Regions from separate parts of the Clavibacter capsici genome, predicted to be linked through region 1. Evidence: predicted binding sites of a transcription regulator. Region 1 holds the regulator's gene; each other region holds the start of a gene.
What was found. Region 1 encodes LexA, which represses DNA repair genes until DNA is damaged. Its sites were predicted from a motif close to TCGAACANNTGTTCGA; they were not measured.

Region 1 (5,230 bases):
GGGCTGGGCGGGTCAGGTGGCGCGCAGGGTCCCGAGCCAGTTCGAGAGCAGCCGGATGCCGGCCTCCCCCGACTTCTCGGGGTGGAACTGCGTGGCGGAGAGCGGGCCGTTCTCGACGGCGGCGACGAACGGCTCGCCGTGGGTCGCCCAGGTGACGCGCGGGGCGGGCAGCGGAGGGAGCGGGTCGATCCCCCACGTGCGCGCCGCGTAGGAGTGCACGAAGTAGAACCGCTCCTCCTCGAGCCCGGCGAACAGCGCGGAGCCCTCGGGGACCTCGACCGTGTTCCAGCCCATGTGCGGGAGGACCTCGGACCGGATGCGGTCGACCGTGCCCGGCCACTCCCCCAGCCCGGCGACGTCGACGTCGCGCTCGACGCCGCGGTCGAACATGACCTGCATGCCGACGCAGATGCCGAGCACCGGGCGCCCGCCGGCGAGGCGCCGGTCGACCACGCGGTCGCCGCCCGCGGCCCGGAGCGCGGTCATCACCGCGGAGAACGCGCCGACGCCGGGGACGAGGAGGCCGTCGGCCTCGTGCGCGCGCTTCGGGTCGCCCGTCAGCTCGACGTCGGCACCGGCGAGCTCGAGGGCCTTGACGGCGGAGTGCACGTTGCCGCTGCCGTAGTCGAGGACGACGACCGAGGGCCGCGTCACAGCGCGCCCTTGGTGGACGGGATGCCGGACACGCGCGGGTCGAGCTCCTTGGCCTGCCGGAACGCGCGCGCGAACGACTTGAACTCGGCCTCGGCGATGTGATGCGGGTCGCGCCCGCCGAGGACCGTGACGTGCACGGTGAGCCCGGCGTGGAACGTGATGGCCTCGAAGACGTGGCGGACCATGGATCCGGTGAAGTGGCCGCCGATGAGGTGCATCTCGAAGCCGGCGGGCTCGCCCGAGTGGACGAGGAACGGACGCCCGGAGATGTCGACCACCGACTGCACGAGCGCCTCGTCGAGCGGGACGAGCGCGTCGCCGAAGCGGGCGATGCCCGACTTGTCGCCGAGCGCCTCGCGGATGGCCTGGCCGAGGACGATGCCGACGTCCTCCACCGTGTGGTGCACGTCGATGTGCGTGTCGCCGGTGGCGGTGACCTTGAGGTCGGTCAGCGAGTGCTTCGCGAACGCGGTCAGCATGTGGTCGTAGAACGGCACCGACGTGCTGATCTCGGAGGCACCGGTGCCGTCGAGGTCGAGCTGGAGATCGATGCGGGACTCGCTGGTCTGCCGCGTGACGTGCGCGGTGCGCGCGAGGGTGCTCATGACCTCCATGCTACCGATCGGTTCCGAGCGGATGGCCCCCGCTCCCGGCCGCTACCGGGAGTCGAGGCCGTACGGGATACGCCGCGTCGCACCCCGACGACGCGGGGTGCGGGACGGGGTCAGCGCGCGTACTGCGCGGGGACCGCGAGCTGCTGGCCCGCGGCCACGTCCGACGTGGGGAGGCGGTTGAGGTCGACGACCGACGCGATGACGTCACGCGGGTCGGCGCTCGGCGCGATCTCCTCGGCGAGGTCCCACAGGGACTGCCCGCTCGACACGGTGACGTACTGGAAGGTGGCTCCCGACGCGTCCTTCGACGCCACGGCCGCACCGCCGTTGAGGGCGACGAGCCCGGCGCCGAGCGCGAGCGGAGCGGCGACGAGCGCCGTGAGGACGATGCGGCCGCGACGCGTGATGCGCAGGCGCGTGCGGGGCGTGACGGCGGCCTCCGCGACGGGGGCGGCGGGGAGGGCGGTGGATGCTGCTGCGGTGTTCATGGTGACCTCTCGTGCGAGACGGTGGGGCGTCGATGCGACGCGCCCGGCGATGCAGTGCGGTACGGCATGCGATGCGGGTCGGGCAGCTCGCACCCGGCTCTCGGCCGGGAGAGCCGGGTGCGAAGCTGTGTTCCGAACATACATTCGAAACGAGCCCTCCGCAAGCCCTCATCGCCCCGATCCGGCGTCCGGGCCCGCGACACGCTCGAACAGGTGTTTGTACGAGGTGCGCCGGCTGGATACAGTTTCGAGTGCCTGGTGTCCATTCCACCGGGCACCACCGACATTGCCCCCGCGAGGGCGTCGGCCCGCCGGGTCGTCGCGCCGCCCGGGGCGTCGGCGACGAGAGGCGGGCCGTGGCATGACGGACGAGCGAGCGGCGGGAGGCGGCGCGACCAGGCGCCGCAAGAGCCTCAGCGACAAGCAGATCTCGATCCTGGAGTTCATCCAGCGCACCATCGCCGGCCAGGGCTACCCGCCGAGCATGCGGGAGATCGGCGATGCGGTCGGCCTCGCCTCGCTCTCCAGCGTCACCCACCAGCTCAACCAGCTCGAGCTCTCCGGCTACCTCCGCCGCGACCCCAACCGCCCGCGCGCGCTCGAGGTCCTCATCGACCTGCCGGGTTCGGGAGCCGCGGAGACCGGCGAGCCCGCCACACCCGTGGGCGACGCCGCCATGGTGCCCATGGTCGGCCGCATCGCGGCGGGCATCCCCATCACCGCGGAGCAGATGGTCGAGGAGGTCTTCCCCCTCCCCCGCCAGCTCGTGGGCAAGGGGGACCTCTTCATGCTCCGGGTCGTCGGCGACTCCATGATCGACGCGGCCATCTGCGACGGCGACTGGGTCGTCGTGCGCCAGCAGAAGACCGCGGAGAACGGCGACATCGTCGCGGCCATGCTCGACGACGAGGCCACCGTCAAGGTCTTCCGCCAGCGCGACGGCCACACCTGGCTCCTGCCGCGGAACAGCGCGTTCGAGCCCATCCTCGGCGACTTCGCCGAGGTCGTCGGCAAGGTCGTGGCGGTCATGCGCTCCGTCTGATCACGACGCCCCCCCACGCACGAGAGCGGCCGGTCCCCGAGGGGATCGGCCGCTCTCGTGCGTGCGGGGCGGGTGCGTGGATCAGACCGCGGGCACCACCGCGTAGGCCTGGACCTGCGCCTCCTGCTCGGCCGTGACGAGGGCGCGCACGCGCGTCCCCTCCTCCACGTACGAGGTCTCCAGCACCTTGGCGCCGTCGTGCAGCATCGCCACGATCTCCCCGTGCTCGAAGGGCACGAGCAGGTCGACCTCGATGGTGGGCTGCGGGAGCAGGTCCGCGATGCGGCGACGCAGCTCCTCCACGCCCTCGCCCGTGCGGGCCGACACGAACACGCCCTGCGGAGCGAGTCCGCGGAGGACGACGCGGTCGTCGTCCGAGGCGAGGTCGCTCTTGTTGAACACGACGATCTCGGGGATGGCGGAGGCGTCCACCTCGGCGATGACCTCGTGCACGGTCGCGAGCTGCGCCGCGGGATCCGGGTGCGACGCGTCCACGACGTGCACGAGCACGTCGGAGTCCGCGAGCTCCTCGAGCGTCGACCGGAACGCCTCGACCAGCTGGTGCGGGAGGTTCCGCACGAACCCGACGGTGTCGGCGAGCGTGTACAGCTGCCCCTGGTCGGTCTCGGTCTTGCGGACCGTGGCGTCGAGGGTCGCGAACAGGGCGTTCTCGACGAGCACGCCCGCCTTCGTCACGCGGTTGAGCAGCGACGACTTGCCGGCGTTCGTGTAGCCCACGATCGCCACGGACGGCACGGCGTTGCGGTCGCGGTTGGCGCGCTTCGTGTCGCGCGCGGGCTTCATCCCCGCGATCTGCTTGCGGAGCTTCGCCATGCGCGTGTTGATGCGGCGACGGTCGAGCTCGATCTTGGTCTCACCGGGCCCGCGGGATCCCATGCCGGCACCGGCGCCGCCGACCTGACCACCGGCCTGGCGCGACATCGAGTCGCCCCAGCCGCGCAGGCGCGGCAGGAGGTACTGGAGCTGCGCCAGCTCGACCTGCGCCTTGCCCTCGCGGCTCTTGGCGTGCTGGCTGAAGATGTCGAGGATGACGGCGGTGCGGTCGATGACCTTGACCTTGACCACGTCCTCGAGGGCGCGCCGCTGGCTCGGGGCGAGCTCGGTGTCCGCGATGACGGTGTCGGCGCCGACGGCGGCCACGAGCGCGCGCAGCTCCTCGGCCTTGCCGCTGCCGAAGTAGGTGCTGGGATCCGGGGTGGGACGCCGCTGCAGCAGGCCGTCGAGCACCACGGCTCCCGCGGTCTCGGCGAGGGCCGCGAGCTCGCGCATGCTGTTCTCGGCGTCGTCGACGGAGCCCTGCGAGTACACGCCGATGAGGACGACGTTCTCGAGGCGCAGCTGCCGGTACTCGACCTCGGTGACGTCCTCGAGCTCCGTGGAGAGCCCGGCGACCCGGCGGAGCGCCTGCCGGTCGGCGCGCTCGGTCTGGTCCCCGTCCGAGCCCTGCTCGGTGTCGGGGGTGGCGGAGAGCGCCTGCGCGCCGGATCCGCGGAAGAGGGCGTAGCCGGCGGACCGGTTCTCCGCCCGGGCGAGGACGCGCGCGACGACGTCGTCCCCGGCGGTGTTCTCGGTGGACGTCGTCGTCGTGTCCGCGGGCTCGTGGTCGTGCTCGTCGTGCGTTGTCATGTGCTCCCATCGTAGCGTCGGCGTCCGGTATCGTCCCGTGCATGGCCGACGCGCATTACTTCTCCTCGTCGCCGGCCGGTCCCCTGCGCACCCGCACGATCACGGCCGAGCTGGGCGGACGGACGGTCGACGTCGAGACCGCCGGCGGCGTCTTCAGCCCCGAGCACGTCGACCAGGGGACCCTGGTGCTGCTGCGCACCGTCCCGGAGCCCCCTCGGGAGGGGCACCTGCTGGACGTGGGCTGCGGCTGGGGTCCGGTGGCGCTCGATCTGGCGATGCGGTCGCCGTCGGCCACCGTGTGGGCGGTCGACGTGAACGAGCGGGCGCTCGAGCTGACGCGGGCGAACGCCCGGTCCCTCGATCTCGAGAACCTCAACGCCGTCCTGCCCGAGGATGTTCCCGCGGGCATCTCCTTCGCCACCGTGTGGTCGAACCCGCCCATCCGCGTCGGCAAGGAGGCGCTGCACGGCATCCTGCTGGACTGGATGCCCCGCCTCGAGCCCGACGCGGACGCGTGGCTCGTCGTGCAGCGGAACCTCGGATCCGACTCGCTGCAGCGCTGGCTCGTCGACGCCCTCCCCACCGGGCTCGCGACGACGCGCGCCGCGTCGGACAAGGGCTTCCGCGTGCTGCGCGTGCATCGCGCGGCCGAGGGCGCCGTCTCCTAGGCCCCGGGTCCCGACCCGACGTCCGCGACGGCACGCTCCCGCCGGGCGCCTCGGTCAGGCGAGCGCGACCACGCCGTCGAAGACCAGCTCCGCCGGGCCCGAGAGGCCGACGTGCTC
Region 2 (5,230 bases), 550 kb from region 1:
TGGCGCCGCCGTCGATGCCGCCGAGCGACGGCGGGAGCGTCTGGCCGCCCGAGATGTCGACCGTGTTGTCGGCGACGGTGCGCGAGAGGTCCCAGAAGGCGATGGTCAGGATCGACGCCGCCGCTGCGACGGAGACGGCGGCGACCATGCCGATCCCCTTCATCACGGTGCGCGAGGCGCTCGGGGCGCGGAGCCGGCCGTGGCGGGCGATGCCGCGGACGCGGGCCCGGTCGGCGCGGGTCCTCTGGGGGGCGTGCTGCATGGGGGGATCTCTCGTCGCCGGGCGGGGAGCGCCGGGCGCGGGCACCCGGATCCTCCACAGGGTAACCGAGGGCGGTGGAGAGTCCGCCCGGCGCGCGGACGGATGCGCTACGCCCCCGCGGGCTCGCCGTCGCGCAGGTGGGCGTCGAGGAACGCGTCGATCCGCCGCCACGCGTCCTCCGCCGACGCGGGCTCGGGGCCCATCCCGACCGCGCGCAGCACCGGACGGAGCAGCCGCGGCCCCGACTCGGCGTCGTTCAGGAAGGCGTGCCCGGCATCCGGGTACTCGCGCACGTCGTGGTCGATCCCGTGCGCGACGAGGGCGGCCTCGAGCCGGTCGGCGGATCCGGCCAGCTGCCGGTCGCGCCCGCCGTAGCTCGCGACGATCGGGCACGCGCCGTCGAGCACGCCGTCGAGGTCGTCGGGGAGCATGCCGTAGTTGACGCTCGACGCGTCGAAGCCGCGGGAGGCCGCCGCGAGGGCGAACCCGCCGCCCATGCAGAAGCCGATGACGCCCACGCGACCCGTGCAGTCGGCGCGGGCGAGGAGCGCGCGGCGGGCGGACTCGACGTCGACGAACGCGCGGCCCTCCCCCGCCGCGAGCGTGCGGAAGGTCGCGACCAGGCAGCGGCGCGCGCCGCCCGCGGAGAAGAGGTCGGGCATGAGCGCGAGGAAGCCGGCCTCGGCGAGCCGCTCCGCCTGGCGGCGCATGACGTCAGTGACGCCGAAGGCCTCGTGCACCACGACGACCGCGGGCCAGGGGCCGTCGCCGTCGGGCACCGCGAGGACGCCGTGCAGGCCGGGCGACGCCCCGGGTCCGGCGGCGGGCAGGGGGATCTCGGTGAGCGTCACGGGCATGCCCTCACGCTAGGGCGCGCCGTGGGCGCCGCCCCCGGGAGGCGACGACGCCCAGCGAGCCGTCATACGGGAGGCCGACGCGGCCCGGTCAGCGCCAGGCGGTCGGCCCCGCGGATCCGGCGCGGTACTCGGCCATGGGCACGCGGTCGCCCTTCCAGGCGCGCATGACGGGCGCGACGATGCGCCAGCACCGCTCGGCCACGTCGCCGCGGACCGAGAGGCGCGGGTCGCCGGCGAGGATCCCGTCGAGCACCTCGCCGTACGGGGTGAGCTCGGGCTGGGCGAACTCCGCGCGGAAGGTGGACTGGGTGAGCGTGAAGGGCTCGCCGGTGCCGTCCATGGTGACCTCGAGCGAGATGCCGTCGGGCTTCAGGTCGATGACGAGCCGGTCGGGCCGGGCCGAGCCGTGGAGGCCGCGCGGCAGGTGCGCCACGGGCTTGAACGTGACGACGATGCGCTTCGACGCCTCCTTGAGCGCCTTGCCCGACCGCAGCCGGAACGGCACGCCCGCCCAGCGCGCGTTCGCGACACCGAAGGTGACCTCCGCGAGCGTCTCCGTCTCGTTGGCCGGATCCACCCCCTCCTCCTTGGCGTAGGCGGGGATGCGGGTGCCGTCGACCGTGGCGCCCGTGTAGCGGGCGCGGCGGCTGTGCGCGACGGGGTCGTTGTCCCAGACCTCCGTGGCGCGGAGGACCGAGGCGATGTTCGAGCGCAGGTCGTCCGGGTCGATGCTCGCGGGCGGCTCCATCGCGAAGACCGCGAGCACCTGCAGCAGGTGGCTCTGGATCATGTCGACCAGCGCGCCCGACTTGTCGTAGTAGGCGGCGCGGCCCTCGAGCGCGAGCGTCTCGTCGTAGAGGATCTCGACCTTCTCGATGTCCCTGGCGCTCCACACCGACTCGAAGAACCGGTTGGCGAAGCGCAGCGACACGAGGTTGAGCACCGTGGAGAGGCCGAGGAAGTGGTCGGTGCGGTGGATGCGGTCCTCCGGCACGAGCTTCAGCAGCTGGCGGTTGAGCTGGGCGGCCGTGCGGCTGTTCGAGCCGAAGGGCTTCTCGAGCGCCAGCGTGGTGCCCTCCGGCAGGTCGAGCTGCTCGAGCTTCTCGCACACCGCGATGGAGATGGCCGGCGGCAGCGCGAAGTACAGGGCCGGCGCGCCCTCGCACGCCTCGAGGATGCGCTTCAGGTCGTCGAGGTCCGTGGGGTCGGCCTGGATGTACTTCGTCGACGAGACGATGCTCGCCGCCCGGCGCCCCGTGGCCTCCACGGAGTCGAACGCGGTCTTGACCGTCCTCGTCCACTCCTGGGGCGACCGTTCGCTCCGGCCGGTGCCGATGAGCTGGATCCGCCGCCCCCGATCGCTCGCCACGAGGCTGCCGAGACCCGGCAGGAGGAGGCGTTCCGTGAGGTCGCCGCTGGCGCCGAGGATGACGAGGGTGGAGGGTTCGCTGGTCATCCTCCGAGACTACGGGTCGCGGCCGTCGGGCAGCCGACCTACACTGGGCGAGTCGAACATCCGTTCGAACATCGCGCTCGGGAGGGCGCGGCGGATCCGTCGGGAGGCGTGCGTGAGCTTCACCCACCTGCACGTCGCGTCCGCGTTCTCCGCCCACCACGGCACCACGGCGCCCGAGGCGCTCGTCGACCGGGTCGCGTCCGAGGGGGCGTCGGCCGCGGCGATCACCGACCGCGACGGGCTGTACGGCGCCGTCCGCCACATCCGCCGCTCGATCGCCGCGGGGGTCTCCCCCGTCGTGGGCGCGGAGCTCGGGCTCACGGGCGACCACCCCGGGCGGATCACGGTGCTCGCGCACGGCGGCACGCACGGCCAGGGCTGGGCGGCGCTCAGCCGGCTCATCAGCGCGAGCCACGGCCGGGGCACGGCGCGCAGCACCGCCCGGAGCGCCCAGGCGGGCATCCAACGCACCCGGCCGCCCGCCTTCCTCCTCGGCGAGGACGGACCGGTCGGCACGGTCATGCTCGGGCCCGACTCGGACGTGGGCCGCGCGGTCGCGGCCGGCGACCACGCGCTCGCATCCCGGCACCTCGCCGAGTGGGCGCGCCTCCTGCCGGGCGCGATCGCGGTCGAGGTGGTCTGCCACTTCACCGAGCCCGGCGAGTCCGCGAGCCTCCGCCACGCGGCCCGGATGCTGGAGCTCGCCGACGCGCATCGCGTCCCGGCCGTGCTCACCAACGCGGTCCGCTACCTCGAGCCCGACGACGCGCTCACGGGCGACGTGCTCGACGCCGCGGGGACGCTGCGCCCGCTGGGGTCGTTCCGGCCGCAGCCCAACGGCCAGGCGTGGCTGAAGACCCCGAAGGAGATGCAGGCGATCGCGCGCGAGATCGCCGGCACCTCCTCCCTCGACCGCCGCGCCGGGGAGGCCCTGCTGCGCGCCACCGAGGAGCTGGCGGACCGGTGCCGGCTGGATCCCGACGCCGACCTCGCCTGGCGGAAGCCCAAGCTGCCGGAGAAGTCGGTCATCGGCGTCACGGGCGACCCGGACGAGGCGCTGTGGCGGAAGGCCGAGGCCGGCGTCACCGAGCGGTTCGGGCACGTGGACGAGGCGATGCGGCAGCGCGTGCTCGCCCGCATGCGCACCGAGCTCCAGACCATCACGGGCTTCGGCTTCGCCACCTACTTCCTCACGGTCGCCGACGTGTGCTCCCTCATGCGCGACATGGGCGTGCGCAACCAGGCGCGCGGATCCGGCGCGGGCAGCCTCGTCAACTACCTGCTGCGCATCTCCAACGTCGACCCGCTCGAGCACGACCTCCTGTTCGAGCGCTTCCTCGGCAAGGTGCGCTCGACGCTGCCGGACATCGACATCGACGTGGAGTCCGCGCGCCGGCACGAGGTGTACCACCGCGTGTTCGAGAGGTACGGGAGCAACCGGGTCACGCTGCTGTCGATGCAGAACACCTACCGGGCCCGCGGCGCCGCGCGCGACGCGGGGCTCGCGCTCGACCTCGACGAGCAGCAGATCGACTTCATCGCCAAGAACATCTGGCGGTTCAACGCGCGCGAGTTCCGGGCGGTGCTCGAGACGAAGCCGGAGCTGAAGCCCATCGCCGACCTCGTGCGCGACGACCCGAGCATCGACCTGCTGGTCGACCTCACCGAGCGGCTCGACCGGCTCCCCCGCCACATCTCCATGCACCCGTGCGGCGTGATCCTCGGCGACTCCGACCTGCTCAGCACGAGCCCCGTGCAGCCGAGCGGCATGGGCCTGCCGATGAGCCAGTTCGACAAGGACGACATCGACGACATGGGGCTGCTCAAGCTCGACATCCTGGGCGTGCGGATGCAGAGCACCATGGCGTACGCGCTGGACGAGATCCACCGCATCCACGGCGCGCGCTCGGCGGTCGCGGGCGGCATCCCGGTCGACGCGCGCTACGTGCACCGCGACGGGCGCATCGAGCTCGACGAGATCCCGCACGACGACGAGGAGACCTTCGCCGCCATCCGCACCACGCACACGCTGGGCATGTTCCAGATCGAGTCGCCGGGGCAGCGCGAGCTCATCGGCAAGATGCAGCCGGACGTCTACGAGGACCTCATCGCCGACATCTCGCTGTTCCGGCCGGGGCCCATGAAGGGCAACATGGTCGCGCCGTTCCTCGACACGAAGCACGGCATCACCCGGCCCGACTACCTGCACCCGCGGTTCGCGCCGTTCCTCGCGCCCACGTTCGGCGTCGTGATCTACCACGAGCAGGTCATCCGGATCTTCGCCGACTGCATGCAGGTCTCCCTCGCCGAGGCCGACGAGCTGCGCCGCAACATGGAGCGCATGGACACGGTGGTCGAGCAGGCCTTCCGGGAGCGCACGTCCGCGCACGTCGACGGCCGCACGGGGCGGCGCCCCTTCTCGGACGCCGACGTCGAGCGCATCTGGAAGGCGCTGAAGGGCTTCGGCTCGTTCGGCTTCTGCAAGGCGCACGGCGCGGCCTTCGCGCTGCCCACCTGGCAGAGCGCGTGGCTGAAGACCCACTACCCGGCGGAGTTCCTCGCGGGGATCCTCACGCACGACCCCGGCATGTACCCCAAGCGCCTGCTCCTCACCGAGGCGCGCCGGATGGGCGTGCCCGTGCTGCCGCTCGACGT
Region 3 (5,230 bases), 550 kb from region 1:
GCAGCGACAGCCGCGCCGGCCAGGGCGACGGCTACGGCGCCGCGAAGGACGTGGGCACCGCGACGCTCAACGACGTGACGATGCTGCTGCACATCAGCGAGGACAGCAGCCGCGCGACGGTCATCTCGTTCCCGCGCGACATGCTCGTCCCCATCCCGGAGTGCGAGGGCCCCGACGGCACGAAGTACCCGGCCAGCGCGCGCGCCCAGCTCAACGAGTCGCTGTCCCGCGGCGGCTTCGAGTGCACCGTGCGGATGGTCGAGGGCCTCACCGGACTCGACATCCCCTACGGCGGCGTCGTGCAGTTCAACGGCGTGGTCGAGATGTCCAACGCCGTCGGCGGCGTCGAGGTCTGCGTGGCCAACGGCATCTACGACAAGAAGACCGACTTGGCGCTGGATCCCGGCATCCACCCGCTCCAGGGCAAGGAGGCGGTGCAGTTCCTCCGCACGCGCTACGGCGTGGGCGACGGCAGCGACATCTCGCGCATCGGCAACCAGCAGGTGTTCCTGAGCGCGCTCGTGCGCACCATCAAGAGCTCCGACACGCTGACGAACCCCGCCAAGCTCTACGGCATCGCGCGCGCCGTCGTCGACAACATGCAGCTGTCGACCTCGCTCGCCGACCTCGACACGCTCGTCTCGGTGGCGCTCACGTTCAAGGACATCCCGCTCGACGACGTGGTGTTCCTCCAGTACCCGGGCACCGTGCTCGCCAACGGCCGGGTGCAGCCGGACGCGCCGGCGGCGGCCCAGCTCGTGAGCCTGCTCGCGTCCGACGCGGACTTCTCGCTCGGCCAGCCCGCGGCGACGGGCGAGGCCGGCAGCGTGCCAGGCAGCGTCCCGGGCGAGGGTGCGACGACGCCGCCCGCGGCCCCGTCGCCGACGCCGACCGACGGATCCGCACCGGCGCCCGCCCCGACGCCGACCGCGGAGGTGCTCGACCAGAGCATCACCGGCCAGACCGCCGCGCAGGCCACCTGCTCCAACGGCCAGGGCCGCTAGGGAACGGGAACCGTCCCGCCGGGTGGAGGCCCGGCGTCAGCGCTCGGCGGGTGCCTCGACGACGCGCGGATCCGGGAAGGCCGTCTCGACCGCGGGGCTCGCGGTGCCGCGGGCGCGCATCCAGACGAAGAAGCCCGTGAGCGTGAACGCGCCGTAGAAGACGTACATGAAGGCGGAGGCGTAGTAGCCGGCGCTCACCAGCAGGGGCACGCCGACGAGGTCGACGGCCACCCACACGAGCCAGAACTCGACCCAGCCCTTGGCCATGCCGTAGGTGGCGAGGAGCGAGCCGACGAAGATCCAGGCGTCGGCCCACACGGGCTCGTAGGAGCCGAGCGCCCGGAAGACGGGCGTGAGGATCGCGGTGCCGCCGACGAGCGCGACGACGAGCAGGACGCGCTCGCGTCCGGACGCCCACTGCGGCACGACGGGCGCGCCGCCGTGCCGGGCCTGCTGCCAGCGGTACCAGCCGTAGACCGACACGGCGATGAACATGACCTGTCGGCCGGCCTGGCCGAGGAGGTTCACGGGGTTCGGCGTGCCGAAGACCGCGCCGAGGAAGACGGTGAAGAGCAGCACGTTGCCGACGATGCCGACGGGCCACGCCCAGACCTTGCGGCGCATGCCGCCGAGGGCGCTGGCCAGGCCGAAGAGGTTGCCGACGATCTCGCGCCAGAGCACGACCTGGTCGCCGATGCGGAGCTGCGCGTCGAACAGCCACTCGAGTGCCGCCATGCGGGTCCCCTCCGTGCGCCGCGGTCCGGGTGATCGCGAGCGGGCGCCGTGCGCGGCGCCGATCTGGTGCAAGGCGCGTGCGCCCTCCGCTATTCCCCGGCCTCAGGCGAACAGGCGCACGTCGAGCTCCTCGTCCGACGCCGTGACCAGCGACCAGCGACCGCGCGCGTCGACGCTGAGGTCGAACGAGCCGTCGACCCGCCGCGCGCCCGTGGTGAGCGGCACGGCCTCGACGCGCCACATCGACAGCTCGAGCAGGTGCGCGCTCGCGCCGCGGGGCGCGCGGCCCGTGCGCTGCCACCAGTCGACCCGCGCGATCCACCGCTCGGGGGAGCTGACCACCCCGTAGACCACGCCCCGCCAGGTGAACCGCAGCGGCGACCCGTCTCCGGAGAGCTCGACCTCCACGTCCTCGTCGATCCGCATGGTGCCGCTCCTCTCGCCCGCGCCGGCCGCGCTCCCGCGTTCGAACGGATGTTCGAACGTCTGATCCGAGTGTAGGAACGCCCGCCGACATCCACGAGGGGAGCGGGCGGATCCACCTCACCCTCGACCGGAGCCTGAGGGTCTCGTCCTCTTCCGGCGCATCGGGCATGGATCGGCGGGTCGGCGCGTTGGCCCCGGTGTCCCGAGGGCGGCAGACGCCCCCTCGTCATCGACACCCGAGGAGGGTCCACATGACCGACACCACCACCCGTCCTGCCGAGGCATCCGGCACGTTCACCATCGGCGGCGACCTGCCCGTCGTCCGGCTCGGCTACGGCACCATGCAGCTGACCGGCGAGGGCGTCTGGGGCGCCCCCGAGGATCCGGCCGAGGCCGTCCGCGTCATCCGCCGCGCCGCCGAGCTCGGCGTCACGTTCTTCGACACCGCCGACTCCTACGGCCCGTTCGTCGCGGAGGAGCTCCTCAAGGAGGCGCTGCACCCCTACGCCGACGACGTCGTCGTCGCCACCAAGGGCGGGCTCACGCGCCCCGGCCCCGGCGACTGGCGCCCGGTCGGCCGCCCCGAGTACCTGCGCCAGCAGGCCGAGCTGAGCCTCCGCCACCTCGGCCTCGAGCGCATCGACCTGTACCAGCTGCACCGCATCGACCCGGCCGTGCCGCTGGAGGACCAGATCGGCGTCCTCAAGGAGCTGCAGTCCGAGGGCAAGATCCGCCACATCGGCCTGTCCGAGGTCTCCGTCGACGACGTGAAGGCCGCGCGCGGCATCGCCGAGATCGTCTCCGTGCAGAACCTCTTCAACCTCGCCAAGCGCGACGCCGAGCCGCTGCTCGAGTACGCCGAGGCCGAGGGCCTCGCCTTCATCCCGTGGTTCCCGCTCGCGACCGGCGAGCTCGCGAAGGACGGCGGCCCGCTCGACGCCCTCGCGAAGCAGCACGACGCGAGCCCGTCCCAGCTGGCGCTCGCGTGGCTCCTCCGCCGCTCGCCCGTCATGCTGCCGATCCCCGGCACCAAGTCGGTCGGGCACGTCGAGGACAACATCGCCGCGGCGGGCATCGAGCTCACCGACGACGAGTTCCAGGCGCTCACCGACGCCGTCTGATCCGTCCCGCACGCACGAGGGCCCCGCAGGAGATCCTGCGGGGCCCTCGTCGTCGTGGGCGACGCCGCGGCTAGGTGCCGATGCGCGTGCCGGAGTCGTCGGCGAGCCCGAGGTCGTCGAGCTGCGCGAGGAGGCTCGCGCCGTCGGGGGCGTAGACCCACGGCACGCTGCTGTCGAGCGTGCGCTTCTCGGCCTTGGCGCGGCCGCCCGCGAGCACGGCCTCGCCGGCGCTCAGCTGGCGGATGAGGACGACCTCGACGTTGTCGGGGTGGTGCTCGGCGAACTCGCCGTAGAGGAGCTCGTCGTGCTGGCCGTCGTCGCCCGCGAGGATCCACTTCACGTGCGGGAACTCCTCCGCGAGCCGCTGCAGGTTCAGGCGCTTGTGCTCCATCCCGCTGCGGAACCACCGGTCGACCGTGGGGCCCCAGTCGGTGAGGAGGATCGGGCCCGGCGGGTAGAGGTTCCGCGACAGGAACCGGGTGAGCGTCGGTGCCACGTTCCACGCGCCCGTGGAGAGGTAGAGGACGGGCGCGCCCGTGTGCTGCAGGCGGAGCCGCTCGTAGAGCACGGCCATGCCGGGCGTGGGGGTGCGCGCGTGCTCGTCGAGCACGAAGGTGTTCCACGCCGCGAGGAAGGGGCGGGGGAGCGCGGTGACCATGACGGTGTCGTCGATGTCGCTGAGGATCCCGGTGCGCACGTCGTCGCCCACGACGAACACCGGCGCCTCGACCGTCTCCGAGCCCTGCGCGCGGAGGCGGATGGTGTGCCAGCCGCTCGGCAGGGTCGCCTCGACGACCACGTCCACGACGCCGCCGCGGTCCGCGCGCACGTGGTGCTCGGTGCCGTCGATCTCCACGGTGACGTCGACGTCGGTGAGCGGCACGCTCGTGAAGCTGCGCCAGCCGCGCACGCTCTTGTCGCCCGCGAGCGCGCGTCGGCTCTTCGGATCGGTGAGGAGGACGCGGCAGAGCACGCGCACCCAGCGCACGGACCCGTAGCCCGCGTACGGGATGACGGTGGGGGTGAGCCCGCGCTTGCGAGCGCGGCCCTCGCGGATCTCGTGGATGCGGTCCTCGATGCGCGCCGCCCGGTGCAGCACGGGCGCGGCGGCCGGCGACTCGAGGAGCGTGCGGGTCGCGTGCTTCTTCTTCTTCGAGGAGGGGGCCACGGGCTCAGTCAACCAGACCCGGGGACCGGCTCCGCGCGTCACACGGGTCGGGCGAGCTCCGCGGTGTCGGGCGCGCCCTGGTCGAGGCCGGGGCCGACCTCGTCCATCGCCAGCTGCTCGATCACGTCCTCCGCCTGCGCGGCGACCGCACGCAGCAGGTCCGGGGAGCCCTCGGCCGTGGGGTCGAGCCACTCCTCGACGACGTCGGGGGAGAGCACCACGGGCATGCGCTCCGCGAGCGCCTCCACCGTGCCGGCGGCCGGCCGGGTGAGGACGGCGCAGCTGAGCACCCAGCGGGCCGGGTCGTCCGCGGCGCGCGACGGGTCCCGCCACCACTCGTAGAGGGCCGCCAGCAGGACGAGGCCGTCGCCCGCGCCCACCAGGTACGGGGTGCGGAGGCCGTCGTCGGTCTCGTGGTGCTCGTAGTAGCCGGAGACGGGGATCGCGGCGCGCCGCGAGACCAGCGCCTGCAGGAGCTCCGGGCGGGAGGCCAGCTGCTCGGCGGGCACCTCGGCGAGCGGCGGGCCCTGGTCCGGCCCGGCGGATCCCGCGGGGACGAGGCCCCAGCGCGCCGACTCGAGCCGGCGCACGGGCACCTGGTCCTCCGTGTCGCCCTCGGCGCGGCGGGGGAGCGTGTCCACCAGGACGGCGACGCGCTGCCCGGGGACGATGCGCCAGGAGGGCGCCGGCACGGCGTCTCCCGCGTGGTCCACGTCGAGCAGGTCGACCAGGTCGTCGGCGGTCATGGCCCGGGCGAGGATGCGCGTCATGCCCTC

Region 2: the regulator LexA is predicted to act here: its motif matches at 2,628-2,643, upstream of AES38_RS07215 (DNA polymerase III subunit alpha).
Region 3: the regulator LexA is predicted to act here: its motif matches at 2,206-2,221, upstream of AES38_RS07240 (DUF6504 family protein).

The regions. Positions count from the first base shown of each region.
Region 1 is NZ_CP012573.1:2,082,821-2,088,050, forward strand. Features, by position in the region: gene hisH (imidazole glycerol phosphate synthase subunit HisH) at 13-654, opposite strand; gene hisB (imidazoleglycerol-phosphate dehydratase HisB) at 651-1,259, opposite strand; gene AES38_RS09805 (hypothetical protein) at 1,379-1,756, opposite strand; gene lexA (transcriptional repressor LexA) at 2,118-2,798, shown strand; gene hflX (GTPase HflX) at 2,880-4,445, opposite strand; gene AES38_RS09820 (class I SAM-dependent methyltransferase) at 4,487-5,113, shown strand; gene dapF (diaminopimelate epimerase) at 5,168-5,230, opposite strand, start outside.
Region 2 is NZ_CP012573.1:1,530,330-1,535,559, reverse strand. Features, by position in the region: gene AES38_RS07230 (LCP family protein) at 1-262, opposite strand, end outside; gene AES38_RS07225 (dienelactone hydrolase family protein) at 370-1,119, opposite strand; gene AES38_RS07220 (glucose-6-phosphate dehydrogenase) at 1,208-2,575, opposite strand; gene AES38_RS07215 (DNA polymerase III subunit alpha) at 2,688-5,230, shown strand, end outside.
Region 3 is NZ_CP012573.1:1,535,575-1,540,804, forward strand. Features, by position in the region: gene AES38_RS07230 (LCP family protein) at 1-1,004, shown strand, start outside; gene pnuC (nicotinamide riboside transporter PnuC) at 1,041-1,739, opposite strand; gene AES38_RS07240 (DUF6504 family protein) at 1,842-2,165, opposite strand; gene AES38_RS07245 (aldo/keto reductase) at 2,417-3,286, shown strand; gene AES38_RS07250 (App1 family protein phosphatidate phosphatase) at 3,357-4,454, opposite strand; gene AES38_RS07255 (SOS response-associated peptidase) at 4,493-5,224, opposite strand.